DNA from 2 places in the Streptomyces sp. NPDC001678 genome. Region 1 is predicted to be linked to the other one. Evidence: riboswitches for the same ligand, from Rfam matches in the RefSeq annotation. Region 1 holds a riboswitch; the other holds the start of a gene.
The links. A riboswitch is a leader RNA that binds a small molecule or an ion and turns the genes downstream of it on or off. The one in region 1 is predicted to bind cyclic di-AMP.
Positions count from the first base shown of each region.

Region 2: another riboswitch for cyclic di-AMP. It lies ahead of ACFYZR_RS09245 (M23 family metallopeptidase); the one in region 1 lies ahead of ACFYZR_RS19360 (M23 family metallopeptidase).

Region 1 is NZ_JBIAUP010000008.1:253,508-260,247, reverse strand. Features, by position in the region: gene ACFYZR_RS19370 (M16 family metallopeptidase) at 1-1,030, shown strand, start outside; gene ACFYZR_RS19365 (M16 family metallopeptidase) at 1,072-2,439, shown strand; cyclic di-AMP (ydaO/yuaA leader) riboswitch at 2,664-2,819, shown strand; gene ACFYZR_RS19360 (M23 family metallopeptidase) at 2,834-3,637, shown strand; gene ACFYZR_RS19355 (GntR family transcriptional regulator) at 3,830-4,546, shown strand; gene ACFYZR_RS19350 (HPr family phosphocarrier protein) at 4,822-5,103, opposite strand; gene ACFYZR_RS19345 (GNAT family N-acetyltransferase) at 5,258-6,740, shown strand, end outside.
Region 2 is NZ_JBIAUP010000003.1:529,569-536,308, reverse strand. Features, by position in the region: gene ACFYZR_RS09255 (aldo/keto reductase) at 1-535, opposite strand, end outside; gene ACFYZR_RS09250 (MFS transporter) at 589-2,061, opposite strand; gene ACFYZR_RS09245 (M23 family metallopeptidase) at 2,210-3,427, opposite strand; cyclic di-AMP (ydaO/yuaA leader) riboswitch at 3,439-3,574, opposite strand; gene ACFYZR_RS09240 (PP2C family protein-serine/threonine phosphatase) at 3,714-4,940, opposite strand; gene ACFYZR_RS09235 (DEAD/DEAH box helicase) at 5,150-6,740, opposite strand, start outside.

The DNA.
Region 1 (6,740 bases):
CCAGGTGGAGCTGGCCCTGTGGCTCGAGGCCGACCGGATGGGCTCGCTGCTCACCGCCCTCGACGACGAGTCGATGGAGAACCAGCGCGACGTCGTCAAGAACGAGCGCCGCCAGCGGTACGACAATGTGCCCTACGGCACGGCCTTCGAGAAGCTGACGGCCATGGCCTACCCCGACGGCCACCCGTACCACCACACGCCCATCGGTTCCATGACCGACCTGGACGCCGCCTCCCTGGAGGACGCGCGCGCCTTCTTCCGCACGTACTACGCGCCCGGCAACGCCGTCCTCGCGGTCGTCGGCGACATCGACCCGGAGCAGACGCTCGCCTGGGTCGAGAAGTACTTCGGCTCCATCCCGGCGCACGACGGCAAGCAGCCCCCGCGCGACGGCCGGCTGCCCGACACCATCGGCGAGCAGCTGCGCGAGGTCGTCCGCGAGGAGGTGCCCTCCCGCGCCCTGATGGCCGCCTACCGCCTGCCCCACGACGGCACGCGCGAGGCCGACGCCGCCGACCTGGCGCTGACCATCCTCGGCGGCGGCGAGTCCTCCCGCCTCCACAACCGCCTGGTCCGGCACGACCGCACCGCCGTCGCGGCCGGCTTCGGCCTGCTGCGCCTGGCCGGCGCGCCCTCGCTCGGCTGGCTGGACGTCAAGGCGTCCGGCGGCGTGGAGGTCTCCGCGATCGAGGCCGCCGTCGACGACGAGCTCGCCCGCTTCGCGGCCGAGGGCCCGACGCCCGAGGAGATGGAGCGCGCCCAGGCCCAGCTGGAGCGCGAGTGGCTGGACCGGCTGGCCACCGTCAGCGGCCGCGCGGACGAGCTGTGCCGCTTCGCCGTGCTCTTCGGCGACCCCCAGCTCGCCCTGACCGCCGTTCAGCGCGTCCTGGACATCACCCCCGCGGAGGTGCAGGAGGTCGCCAAGGCCCGGCTGCACCCCGACAACCGCGCCGTGCTGGTGTACGAGCCCACGCCCCAGTCCGGCACCGACGCCGCCGGCGAGAACGAGGAAGAGGAGGCGGACCGGTGAGCGACGCCGTAGCCGCGAGCACCCAGACCGTGAAGGCCTCGATGGACTTCCACCCGCAGCCCCAGCCCGGCACCGCCACCCCCTGGGCCTTCCCCGCCCCCGAGCGCGGCCTGCTCCCCAACGGGCTGACCGTGCTGCGCTGCCACCGCCCCGGCCAGCAGGTCGTCGCCGTCGACGTCGTCCTGAACGCGCCGCTGGCCGCCGAGCCCGAGGGTCTGGACGGTGTCGCCACGATCATGGCGCGCGCCTTCTCCGAGGGCACCGACAAGCTCAGCGCCGAGGAGTTCACCGCCGAGCTGGAGCGCTGCGGCGCCACCCTCGACGCCCACGCCGACCACCCCGGTGTCCGGCTCTCCCTGGAGGTCCCGGCCTCCCGGCTGGGCAAGGCCATGGGCCTGCTCGCCGACGCCCTGCGCGCCCCGGCCTTCCCGGACAGCGAGATCGAGCGCCTGGTCGACAACCGCCTGGACGAGATCCCGCACGAGCTGGCCAACCCGGCCCGCCGGGCGGCCATGGCGCTGGCCGCCGAGCTCTTCCCGGCCGGCTCCCGGATGTCCCGCCCCCGGCAGGGCGCGCAGGAGACCGTCGAGCGCGTCGACGCCGCGGCGGTCCGGTCCTTCTACGAGGCCCATGTCCGCCCCGCCACCACCACCGTGGCGATCGTCGGCGACTTCACCGGCATCGACCTCGACCGCACCCTGGCGGAGTCCCTGGGCGCCTGGACCGGCACCGCCGCCGAGCCGCTGCCCGTGCCGGCCGTCACCGCCGACGACACCGGCCGCGTCGTGATCGTGGACCGGCCCGGCGCCGTGCAGACGCAGCTCCTCATCGGCCGTACCGGCCCCGACCGCCACGCGAGCGTCTGGCCCGCCCAGATCCTCGGCACCTACTGCCTCGGCGGCACCCTCACCTCCCGCCTGGACCGCGTCCTGCGCGAGGAGAAGGGCTACACCTACGGCGTGCGCTCCTTCGGCCAGGTGCTGCTCTCCGCCCCCGACGGCACGGGCACGGCCATGCTCGCCATCAGCGGCTCCGTGGACACCCCCAACACCGGCCCCGCGCTGGCGGATCTGTGGACCGTGCTGCGCACCCTGGCGGCGGAGGGCCTGACCGAGGCCGAGCGCGACGTCGCCGTGCAGAACCTCGTCGGTGTCGCGCCGCTGAAGTACGAGACGGCCGCGGCCGTCGCCGCGACCTTCGCCGACCAGGTCGAGCAGTACCTGCCGGACGACTTCCAGGCGCGGCTGTACGAACGCCTCGCGCAGGCCGGCACGGTGGAGGCCACGGCGGCCGTCGTGAGCGCCTTCCCGGCCGACCGCCTCGTCACCGTCCTCGTCGGTGACGCCGCCGAGATCGCCGAGCCCGTCAAGGCCCTGGGCATCGGCCCGGTGACGGTCATCCCCGCCTGACGGCGGCTCACCACCCCGGCGCGGCGGCCACGCTGCGCCGGGGCCCCTTCGGCGCATGGGTCCGTTGTGACCCATGCGCCTCACTTATGTCCACTTTCAGGCGGTGGTTGTGTGTTGGTCGTGTGGCGTACGTCATAAAAACCCACTTCTGTTTGCTGTTCGAATCTGACGCCGATTAGCGTCAGGCCCGGCAGCCCGCCATTCGGAGCCGTGACCGCGGCCCCGGGCAGCCATCGCCGAGTCCCCGAGGCGTCAGCCGAAGGGGAGCCGGGGACCCAAACGTCCCTGGGGTGAATCGGGCCCCTCTCACGAGGGATCCGTAGGAGACCTTCCTGCTCCGAACCCGTCAGCTAACCCGGTAGGCGAGAGGGAAGGAAAGGAAACAGCCGTAGACATGGCGTTCACCCGTGCCACCGGGAAGCACCGTCGTCCGAGCCGCGCCGCCCGCGTCAGCGCCAACGTGGCGGGCATAGCCACCCTGACGGCCGCCGGCGTCGTCGCCGGTGTCGCCGCCCCGGCCTTCGCCGCCTCCGACGACGCTCAGCGCCCCGAGGACACCGGCCTGACCCAGGCCGTCGTCATCGGTGACGTCATGGCCGAGCACGTCGACGCCCAGGCCGAGTCCCAGCGCAGCGCCGCCGACGAGGCCGCCGCCCGCCTCCAGGCCGAGGAGAGCGCCAAGCAGAAGGCCGTCCAGGCCAAGCAGCGCTACGAAGAGGCCCAGCGCAAGGCCGAGGAGGAGCGCGCCGCCAAGGAGAAGGCCGCCCGCGACGAGGAGCGCAAGCGCCTCGGCGTCTTCGTGAGCCCGATCGACGGCTCCTACGTCTCCACCGCCTACAAGGCCTCCAGCGGCCTGTGGTCCTCCGGCAGCCACACCGGCATCGACATGCACGCCGAGACCGGCACCTCCGTCCACGCCGTGGGCATGGGCACCATCGTCGAGGCCGGCTGGGGCGGCGCCTACGGCAACAACGTCGTCATCAAGATGGCCGACGGCACGTACACCCAGTACGGCCACCTGTCCTCCATCGACGTCTCCGTCGGCCAGACGGTCACCCCGGGCCAGCAGATCGGCCTCTCCGGCGCCACCGGCAACGTCACCGGCCCGCACCTCCACTTCGAGGCCCGTACGGCCCCCACCTACGGCTCGGACATCGACCCGATCGCCTACATGGCGGCGCACGGCGTCAACCTGTAACGACGCGCGGCGACTTCCGAAAGGCCCCGGCCCCCGGCCGGGGCCTTCGTGTTTGGCCAAAAAATATCCATGAAACGGCGGCACCATCGGAAAACGCCCGGGATTGCCATAGAGTCGCCGAACGGACGTCAATCGGCCGTGCTGCACGGAGATTGAGGCATGAGGCGGAGGTAGACCCATGCGGGGCCGTACGTGAGCGGCGACGGCGAAGGGCCGCGCGAGAGCCGTCGTATTTCCACGCACGCGGTGTGCACCGCCATCCGCGACGACATCGTCTCCGGCGCTTTCCCGCCGGGCAGCCGGCTCATCGAGGAAATCCTCGCCCGCCGCTACGGGGTCTCACGGGTGCCCGTGCGCGAGGCGCTGCGCACCCTCGCCTCCGAGGGCTTCGTGACCACCCGCCGGCACGCCGGCGCCTGTGTCGCCGAACCCACCGAGCGCGAGGCCGCCGACCTCCTCGACATCCGGGCCCTGCTGGAGCCGCTGGGCGCCGCCAAGGCCGCGCAGCGGCGCTCCGAGGCCCATCTCAAGGTGCTGCGGGGCCTGGTCAGGCTCGGTCAGGAGCGGGCCCGCGCGGGCCGCTGCGCCGAGCTGCGTCAACTCGGCGACTGGTTCGACGAGACGCTCGCCCAGGCGTCCGGCAGCCCCTCGGTCGCCGGGCTGCTGACCCAGCTGCGCCGCAAGATCGCCTGGGTGTACGCCCCGGGGCCCGTGGTCCGGCCGCTGGAGACCTGGGAGGCGTGCGGGGCGCTGGTGGACGCGGTGGCGCGGGGGGACGTGGAGCGCGCCCGGGAGCTGGCCGCCGTACGGGCCGGCCGTTCACCCGGTGAATTCCTGCTGCGGCGGACCGGCGGGGACCGCGTCCATCCGCCGAAACAGCCCGTAAACACGGCGGGCGTCCGTTCTTAACGAGCGACCGCTATTCCTGGAGGAATAGCGGTCGGGAATTCGTGGCGGTCCCCGGCCGGAGCACGCCGTGCGCGTCTGCGGAGAGCGGCGCGCACGGCGTGTGAAAAGGCCCGTGCGCACGGCCGTGGGATACGGCCCATGGACACAGCGGATCCGCGGACACGGCGACGCGTGGACACGGCGACCCGTGGATACGGCGGCGGGGCCGCAGCGGCCTCCGTCGGCTGCCGCGGCCCCGCCGCACGGTCCCGCCCGGGGAGGGGCGGGCCGGTGGATCAGACGGTCTCCGGGAGCTCCTCGAGCCCCTCGGCGACGAGCTTGGCCAGACGGTCGAGCGCGGCCTCGGCCCCCTCCGCCTCACTGGCGAGGACGATCTCCTCGCCACCCTGGGCGCCCAGGCCCAGCACGGCGAGCATGGAGGCGGCGTTGACGGGGTTGCCGTCCGCCTTGGCGATCGTCATGGGGACGCCGGCGGCGGTCGCCGCACGGACGAAGATCGACGCGGGCCGGGCGTGCAGGCCCTCGGCCCAGCCGACGTTTACGCGGCGCTCAACCATGGTGTTGCCCTTCAAGTCGATATTGGTTGTCTAGACCATTGTGGCACGGGGCGCGCGGTGCCCGATGCGCGCGCCCCCACCGGGGACCTTCGGTCGTTCCCCGTGGGCCGGGCGGCACCGGACCGCTGTCGGTGCCCGGCCTTACGCTGGGCCCATGCAGACGCCGCCCGAGCACGCGTACCCGGCCCACTGGGAAGCCGACGTCGTGCTGCGCGACGGCGGCATCGCCCACATCCGCCCCATCACGCCCGACGACGCGGGGCGGCTGGTCAGCTTTTACGAGCAGGTGTCGGACCAGTCCAAGTACTACCGCTTCTTCGCCCCCTACCCCCGTCTCTCCGACCGGGACGTCCACCGCTTCACCCACCACGACTACGTCGACCGGGTGGGCCTCGCCGCGATCGTGGGCGACGAGTTCATCGCCACGGTGCGCTACGACCGCATCCCCCCGGGCGACGAGGCCGAGGTCGCCTTCCTCGTTCAGGACGCCCACCAGGGCCGCGGCGTCGCCTCCGCGCTGCTCGAGCACATCGCGGCCGTCGCGCGCGAGCGTTCGATCCGGCGCTTCGCCGCCGAGGTGCTGCCCGCCAACACGAAGATGATCAAGGTCTTCACGGACGCGGGCTACACACAGAAGCGCAGCTTCGAGGACGGCGTCGTCCGCCTCGGCCTCGACCTGGAACCCACCGACGCCTCCCTCGCCGTGCAGCGCGCCCGCGAGCAGCGCGCCGAGGCCCGCTCCGTGCAGCGCCTGCTCACCCCCCGCTCCGTCGCCGTCATCGGCGCCGGCCGCGAGCCCGGCGGCATGGGCCGCACCGTCCTGCGCAACATCGTCGCCGGCGGCTTCACCGGACGGACGTACGCGGTCAACCTCGCCTTCCCCGAAGAGCCTTCGCTCCTGGAGCCCGAGGGCGTCCCCGCCCACCGCTCCGTCCTGGGCATCGCCGAGCCGGTGGACCTCGCGGTCGTCGCCGTCCCCGCCGAGCAGGTCCCCGCCGTCGTCGCCGACTGCGGCGAGCACGGCGTCCAGGGGCTCGTCGTGCTCACCGCCGGATACGCCGAGAGCGGGGGGACGGGCCGCGCCCGCCAGCGCGAGCTGGTCCGCCAGGCCCGCTCGTACGGCATGCGCGTCATCGGCCCCAACTCCTTCGGCCTCATCAACACCGCCGACGCCGTCAGGCTCAACGCCTCCCTCGCCCCCGAGCTGCCCGCCGCCGGACGGGTCGGGCTGTTCAGCCAGTCCGGCGCGATCGGCATCGCCCTGCTCTCCGGGCTCCACCGCCGGGCGGCCGGTCTCGTGGGCATCTCCACCTTCGTCTCCGCGGGCAACCGCGCCGACGTCTCCGGCAACGACTTCCTCCAGCACTGGCACGACGACCCCGACACCGACGTCGTCCTGATGTACCTGGAATCCATCGGCAATCCGCGGAAGTTCGCCCGCCTCGCCCGGCGCACGGCCGCCCGTAAGCCGCTCGTCGTCGTCAAGGGCGCCCGGCACGGCGCCGCCGCCCCGACCGGCCACGCCGTGCCCTCCACCCGCATCCCCGACGCCACGGTCTCCGACCTGCTGCGCCAGGCCGGCGTCATCCGCGTCGACACGGTCACCGAGCTGGCCGACGCCGGGCTGCTCCTCGCCT
Region 2 (6,740 bases), on a different contig from region 1:
GGATCGCCACGTACTTGGCCAGGCCGGCGGCGTCGGAGAAGTCCAGGGAGGCGCGCAGCCGCTCCGCCGTGATGTTGGAGGCCGCGATCTCGCGGACCTTGCCCTCCTTCACCAGGCCGTCCAGGGTCGTGATGATCTCCTCGACCGGGACCGAATCGTCGTCCACGTGGGTGTAGAGCAGATCGATGCGGTCCGTGCGGAGGCGGCGCAGGGACGCCTCGACGTCGGCCTTGACGGTCGCGGGGGCCAGGCCGCGGTGCTCGGGGACGCCGTTGCCGATCTTGGTGGCGACGACGATCGCGTCCCGGTTGCCGCGCTCGGCGAGCCAGTTCCCGATGATCGTCTCGGACTCGCCGCCCTGGTTGCCGGGCACCCAGGCGGAGTAGACGTCCGCCGTGTCGATGAAGTTGCCGCCGGCCTCGGCGTAGGTGTCGAGGACCGCGAAGGACTGCTTCTCGTCGGCCGTCCAGCCGAAGACGTTTCCGCCCAGGTTCAGGGGGTGGACGGAGAGACTGCCGATACTCGTGCGATGCATGTTGTCAGACGTGTTCTCAGCCATGCGAAGGTTCAACTCCCCTGCCGGGCCCGTTATTCCGCGGGCGCCGGTGCCGGCAGGGGATCGGGAGGGTGGACGGACAGGGGTGTCGCGATGTCCTCCAGCGAGCGGCCCTCCGCCCGTACGGCCAGGAACGCGGCCACCACTCCGCCCACGCACATCAGCGTCGCGCCGAGGCAGAAGGCCACGACCGTGTCGCCCACGACGCCGCTCTGGGTGAGGGCCGAGAAGAGGAGCGGGCCGCTGATGCCGCCCGCCGCCGTGCCCACCGCGTAGAAGAAGGCGATGGCCATGGCCCGGGTCTCCATCGGGAAGATCTCGGAGACGGTGAGGTAGGCGCTGCTGGCGCCCGCCGAGGCGAAGAAGAGGACCACCGCCCAGCAGGCGGTGAGGGTGACGGCGTTCAGGTGCCCGGCGCCGAACAGCCAGGCGGTGCCGAACAGCAGGACCCCGGCCAGGAGGTATGTCGAGGAGATCATGATGCGCCGGCCGAGGGTGTCGAAGAGCTTGCCCAGGAAGAGCGGGCCGAGGAAGTTCCCCACCGCTATGACGGCGAAGAAATAGCCGGTGCGGGATGTGGAGACGCCGAAGAAACGGGTGAGGATGGCGCCGAAACCGAAGGTGATCGCGTTGTAGAGGAACGCCTGGCCGATGAAGAGGGCGAGGCCCAGGGCGGCCCGGCGCCGGTAGTCGGAGAAGACCGTACGGGCGATGTCACGGAATCCGAAGCTCTCGCGCTGACGGATGGTGAACCGCCCTTTGGCGGGCGGGAGGGGAACGCCTTTCTCCGCCACGACGCGCTTCTCGATCGACGTGACGAGCCGTTCGGCCTCCTCCGCCCTGCCGTGGATGAACAGCCAGCGCGGACTCTCCGGCACATGACGGCGTACGAGCAGGATGACCAGCCCCAGGATCACGCCCAGTCCGAAGGTCAGCCGCCAGCCGACGGCCTTGGCGAAGATGCTGGTGTCGAGCATCAGGACCGACAGCAATGAGCCCGCGATGGCACCCAGCCAGAAGCTGCCGTTGATGATGAGGTCGACACGGCCGCGGTAGGCGGCCGGGATCAGTTCGTCGATGGCGGAGTTGATCGCCGCGTACTCGCCGCCGATGCCGAAACCCGTCACGAAGCGGAAGGTGAAGAACCACCAGGACGAGTACGAGAGCGCGGTCAGTGCCGTCGCGGCCAGATAGACCGCGAGCGTGACCATGAAGAGTCTTTTACGGCCGAAGAGATCCGTCAGCCGGCCGAAGAAGAGCGCCCCGGAACAGGCGCCCGCCACATAGAGCGCGGCCGCCACTCCCGTCACTCCGCCGGAAGTGATCGGCAGGCCGCTGCCCTGCTCGGAGAGCCGGCCGGCGATATTGCCGACGACCGTGACCTCCAGGCCGTCCAGGACCCAGACCGTGCCGAGACCGATCACCACGGTCCAATGCCACCGGGACCAGGGCAGCCGGTCCAGGCGGGCGGGCACGGACGTGGTGATCGTCGCGGTGGTCGTCACGTCATCTGATTTCCCGATCGCTCACAGAACATTCCCGGGATATCCGATATCGGAGGTTTCTCCGGCCGCTATGACCTGATTGGCCTGTCCGGCTTGCGGCTTGCGGCTCGCGGCTCGCGGCTCGCGGCTCGCGGCTCGCAGCTCGCGGCTACGGCTCCAGGCCTCTGCCCCGCAGCCACGACAGCGGGTCCACCGGCGCGCCACCACCCGGCCGTACCTCCAGGTGCAGATGCGGCCCGGTGACATTGCCGGTCGCGCCGACCCGGCCGATGACCGTGCCCGCGCCGACCTTGCCCGACGTGACCACCATCGACGACAGGTGGCAGTACCAGACCTCGGTCCCGTCGTCGAGCGTCAGCACGATGCGGTAGCCGTACGCGCCCGCCCAGCCCGCCTGGGTGACGGTGCCCCCGCCGACCGCCTTCACCGGGCTGCCGGTGGGAGCGGCGAAGTCCTCGCCGGTGTGGTTCGCGGACCACATGTTTCCCGCCTGGCCGAAGCCGGCGGTGAGGGTGTACGAGGCCACGGGGAGGGTGAAGGGTCCACCGCCGGTGCCACGGTGCGCGGAGCCGGACGAGCCTGACGAGCCTGACGAGTCGGATGAACTGGAAGAGCCGGCGCCTGTCGTCCCCGCCGCCTCAGCCGTCGCGGTGCCGCCATCCGCCGCCTCCCGTGCCTCCCGCGCCTCCCGCTGCGCGGCCTCGTACGTCGCCGCCTTCGCGTCCGCCGCCTCGCGCTCGGCCGCCTCCCGCTCCGCCGCGGCCTTCTCCGCCGCCGCCTTGCGGTGCTGCTCGGCCGCGGCCTGGGCGACGCGCGCCTGCGCCTCGGCCTCGGCGGCGCCCTGCTGGTGCTCGGCCTGCTGGAGGATGCGGGCCCGCAGCACCTCGCCGGCGTCGGCGGTGTCGCGCACGGTACGTACCGTCTCGACCGGGGCCTGCCGCGCCTCGGCAGCCTGCTGTCCGCCCTGACCCTGCTCGTGCTGACCCTGCTCGTGGCCGCCGGCCATGAACGCGCCGACGACCGGGATGCTCTGGGTGAGGTCCGGCATGGATATGGAGGCCTGCGGACGGTCCTGGGCGCTGGCCATGCCGCCCGCCCCGACCGCCGCGATCATTCCGGCGCCGAGCACCGCCCCGCTGCGCGCCATCGTGCCGCCGCGCGGCTTGACGACGCGGTGCCGGCCGCGGACGGGCGCCGCCGGGTGGTCCTCGCCGGGGACCCACTCGTCGGCCGCCGACCGGGGCGTAGGGGCACCGGGGGCCTCAGGAGTCGGATCCGGCTCGTAGGGGGGAACGTAGGCGGGAACGAACGGAGGGTCGTACGAACTGCCGTCGAACGCGGAGCTGTCGGACCTGTTGGACGCCACGAAGGCGACTCCTTTCCTTCCTGTTCGCCTACCGGGTTAGCTGTCGGGTTCGGAGAAGGAAGGTCCCCTACGGGCCGGTGTGCAGGCCCGATTCACCCCAAAAGATGGTTCCCCGGTTCCGCCCACGGGATTCGGCGAAGGCGCACGGCACCGCCCTTGCGACGGCTGCAACGACCGCGCTGCGTTATCGAACGTTAATAGACAGAGCGGCTGGATTCCAAGCCGAAAGGGTGAATCCAGCAGGCGCGTTGGGGCGCTTTATAAGGCGCTTACTTCTGATAGTTCGTCAGTCGTTATGGATCTGAGGGGATTGCAGGCGCACGGTACGGGCGGTGACCTGGGGACGTTTGTGGGTGATGGGCGCGGTACGGAGCCTGCCGTCGATCCGCCGGATGGCGAGCAGGGCCATGTCGTCGTCCGTACGCCCGCCCGCGTGCCGGGACACATCCGCCGTGAGGGAGTCCAGCAGGGCGTCGGGGCTGCGGAACTGCTTGCCGTGCAGCCGTGGCCGGGGGTCATAGAACGTCCCGGCCGAGTCCCTGGCCTCGGTGACCCCGTCGGTAAACAGCAGCAACGTCGCCCCCACCGGGAACTCCCACTCCTCCACCCGGTCCGGCCACACACCCAGGTCCTCCATCCCCAGCGGCAGGGCGGGCGCTCGGGGGTGGGTGTCCCCCACGGTGCCGTCGGGATGGAGCAGGAGCGGGGGCGGATGGCCGCGGTTGACGATGCGCAGGGCGCCCGCGCCCGGCTGGACCTCGGCCAGGACGGCGGTGGTGAACCCCTCGGCCTGATCGACGTTCGCGCGCCGTGCGCCCTCCCGTCGCAGCGCACGCTCCAGCCGTACCGCCAGCCCCTCCAGCGTGCGCTCCTGCTCCGCCGCCTCCCGGAACGCGCCGATCAGGATCGCGACCGCCTCCACCGCGCCGAGTCCCTTGCCCCGTACGTCGCCGACGATGACGCGGACGCCGTGCGGGGTGTCCTGCACCGCGTAGAGGTCGCCGCCGATCCGGGCGTCGGCCTGCGCGGCGACATAGCGCGCGGCCACGCGGAGTCCGCCGATCCGGGCCGGGGGCGTGGGCAGCACGGCCCGCTGGGCGGCCTCCGCGACGCTCCGCACGGACGCCAGCCGGAGATTGCCGCGCCGTACGACGCGGTTGATGCCCAGGGCGAGCACCCCGACGATCAGGACGGTGACGACCTCGGTCACCGACTCGCCCATCTCCGGCGCCTGCCGCGCGAGGGAGAGCGCGACCATCGCCGCCAGGGCCACGGCCGCCGTGAGCAGGGTGGCGAAGAGGGAGAGGAGCGGGGCGGCGACGAGGGGCGCGGAGACGAAGAAGGGGGCGGAGGAGTACTTGGGGGGCGTGAGGACGTCGAATGCGATGCCGCCGGCGATGACGGCGGCGGGGAGACAACGGGCGAGACAGCGGGCTGCGACGGCCGTCGCCCGCCCGGGGAGCGGCTCGCAGAGCGGATCCGGTCCGGGCAGCGGCCCGTCTCGCTTCCCCACCGTGTGTTCTCCTGACCGGCCGACGTTCCTTGCTCCGCATCCCACCTTTGCGGCTGGGATGCGGAGCGGCGAACGGGGTTGAGCCGTTCGGGAACGCCGGCCCGGTCAGGGTCTCAAGACTTCAAGACTTCAAGACTTCAGGGCCTCAGGGCCTCAGGGCCTCAGGGCCTCAGGGCCTCAGGGCCTCAGGGCCTCAGGACTTCGGAGCCTCAGGACGCGGCAGGGCGGCGACCGCCGCCGCCACCGCCGCCTCGGCGCGAACGGCCGCCGACCGCGTTGCCCGGACGGGTGCCGCCCGAGCGCCGGGAGCCATCGCCGCCGTTGCCGCCGAAGCCGCGGAACGGACGGCCGCCGCCGTTGCCCGCACCGGAGCCGGAGCCAGCGGCCGCACCGGCACCCGAACCGGAACGCGAGCCGGAGCGGGAGCGGGAACCGCGCGAGCGCGACGGCTTGGCCTTGTCGCCCTGGCCGCCCTGGCCGCCCTGGCCGCCCTGCGGCTGGGCCGGGGCCGGCGGCGCGATGACGACCGGGACGCCGCTGGGCTCGCGGGCACCGGTGATACGGGCCAGCTCGGGGTCGGTCGGGTAGGTCTTGATGACGTTCGGGGTGATCTCGGCCGTGGTCATCATCCGGCTCATCTCGCGCCGCTGCTCGGGCAGCACGAACGTGACGACCGTGCCGGACTCACCCGCGCGAGCGGTACGGCCACCGCGGTGGAGGTAGTCCTTGTGGTCGACCGGCGGGTCGATGTTGACGACGAGGTCGAGACCCTCGATGTGGATGCCGCGCGCGGCGACGTTCGTCGCGATCAGCGCGGTGACCTGGTCGGTGCGGAACTGGTCCAGCACCCGGTTGCGCTGCGGCTGGCTCTTGCCGCCGTGCAGCGCGGCGGCCCGGACGCCCTGGGACAGCAGCTTCTTCACCAGCCGGTCGGCGCCGCGCTTGGTGTCCACGAACATGATCACGCGCCCGGCGCGGGCCGCGACCCGGCTGACGGCGTCCTTCTTGTCCTGGTCGGTGACGTGGAACAGGTGGTGGTCCATGGTCACCACCGCGCCCACCGAGGCGTCGACGGAGTGCGTCACCGGGTCGGTGAGGAAGCGGCGGACCAGCCGGTCGACGTTGCGGTCCAGGGTCGCGGAGAACAGCATCCGCTGACCGCCCGGGGCGACCTGCTCCAGCAGCTTGGTGACCTGCGGCAGGAAGCCCATGTCGGCCATCTGGTCGGCCTCGTCCAGGACCGTGATCGCCACGTCGCGCAGCGCGCAGTCACCGCGCTGGATGAGGTCCGCGAGCCGTCCCGGCGTCGCGACGAGCACCTCCGCGCCCCGGGCGAGGGTCTGGGCCTGCCGGCCGATGGACATGCCGCCGACGACCGTGGTCATCCGCAGATTGACGGCGGTCGCGTACGGGGTGAGGGAGTCGGTGACCTGCTGGGCCAGCTCCCGCGTGGGCACGAGGACGAGCGCGAGCGGCCGCTTCGGCTCGGCGCGCCGCCCCGCCGTACGGGCCAGGAGCGCCAGGCCGAAGGCGAGGGTCTTGCCCGAGCCCGTACGGCCGCGGCCGAGGACGTCACGGCCGGCCAGCGAGTTGGGGAGGGTCGCCGCCTGGATCGGGAAGGGCTCGGTGACGCCCTCGCGGGTCAGCGTGGAGAGCAGACCGCCGGGCATGTCCAGCGCGGCGAAGGAGTCGACGGCCGGCAGGGCCGGCGTCGTGCTGACGGGCGTCTCGAACTCACCCTGGAGAGGGGCGGCGGGGCGACGCTCGGGCTGACGTCCGCCACGGGAACGGGCGGGACGG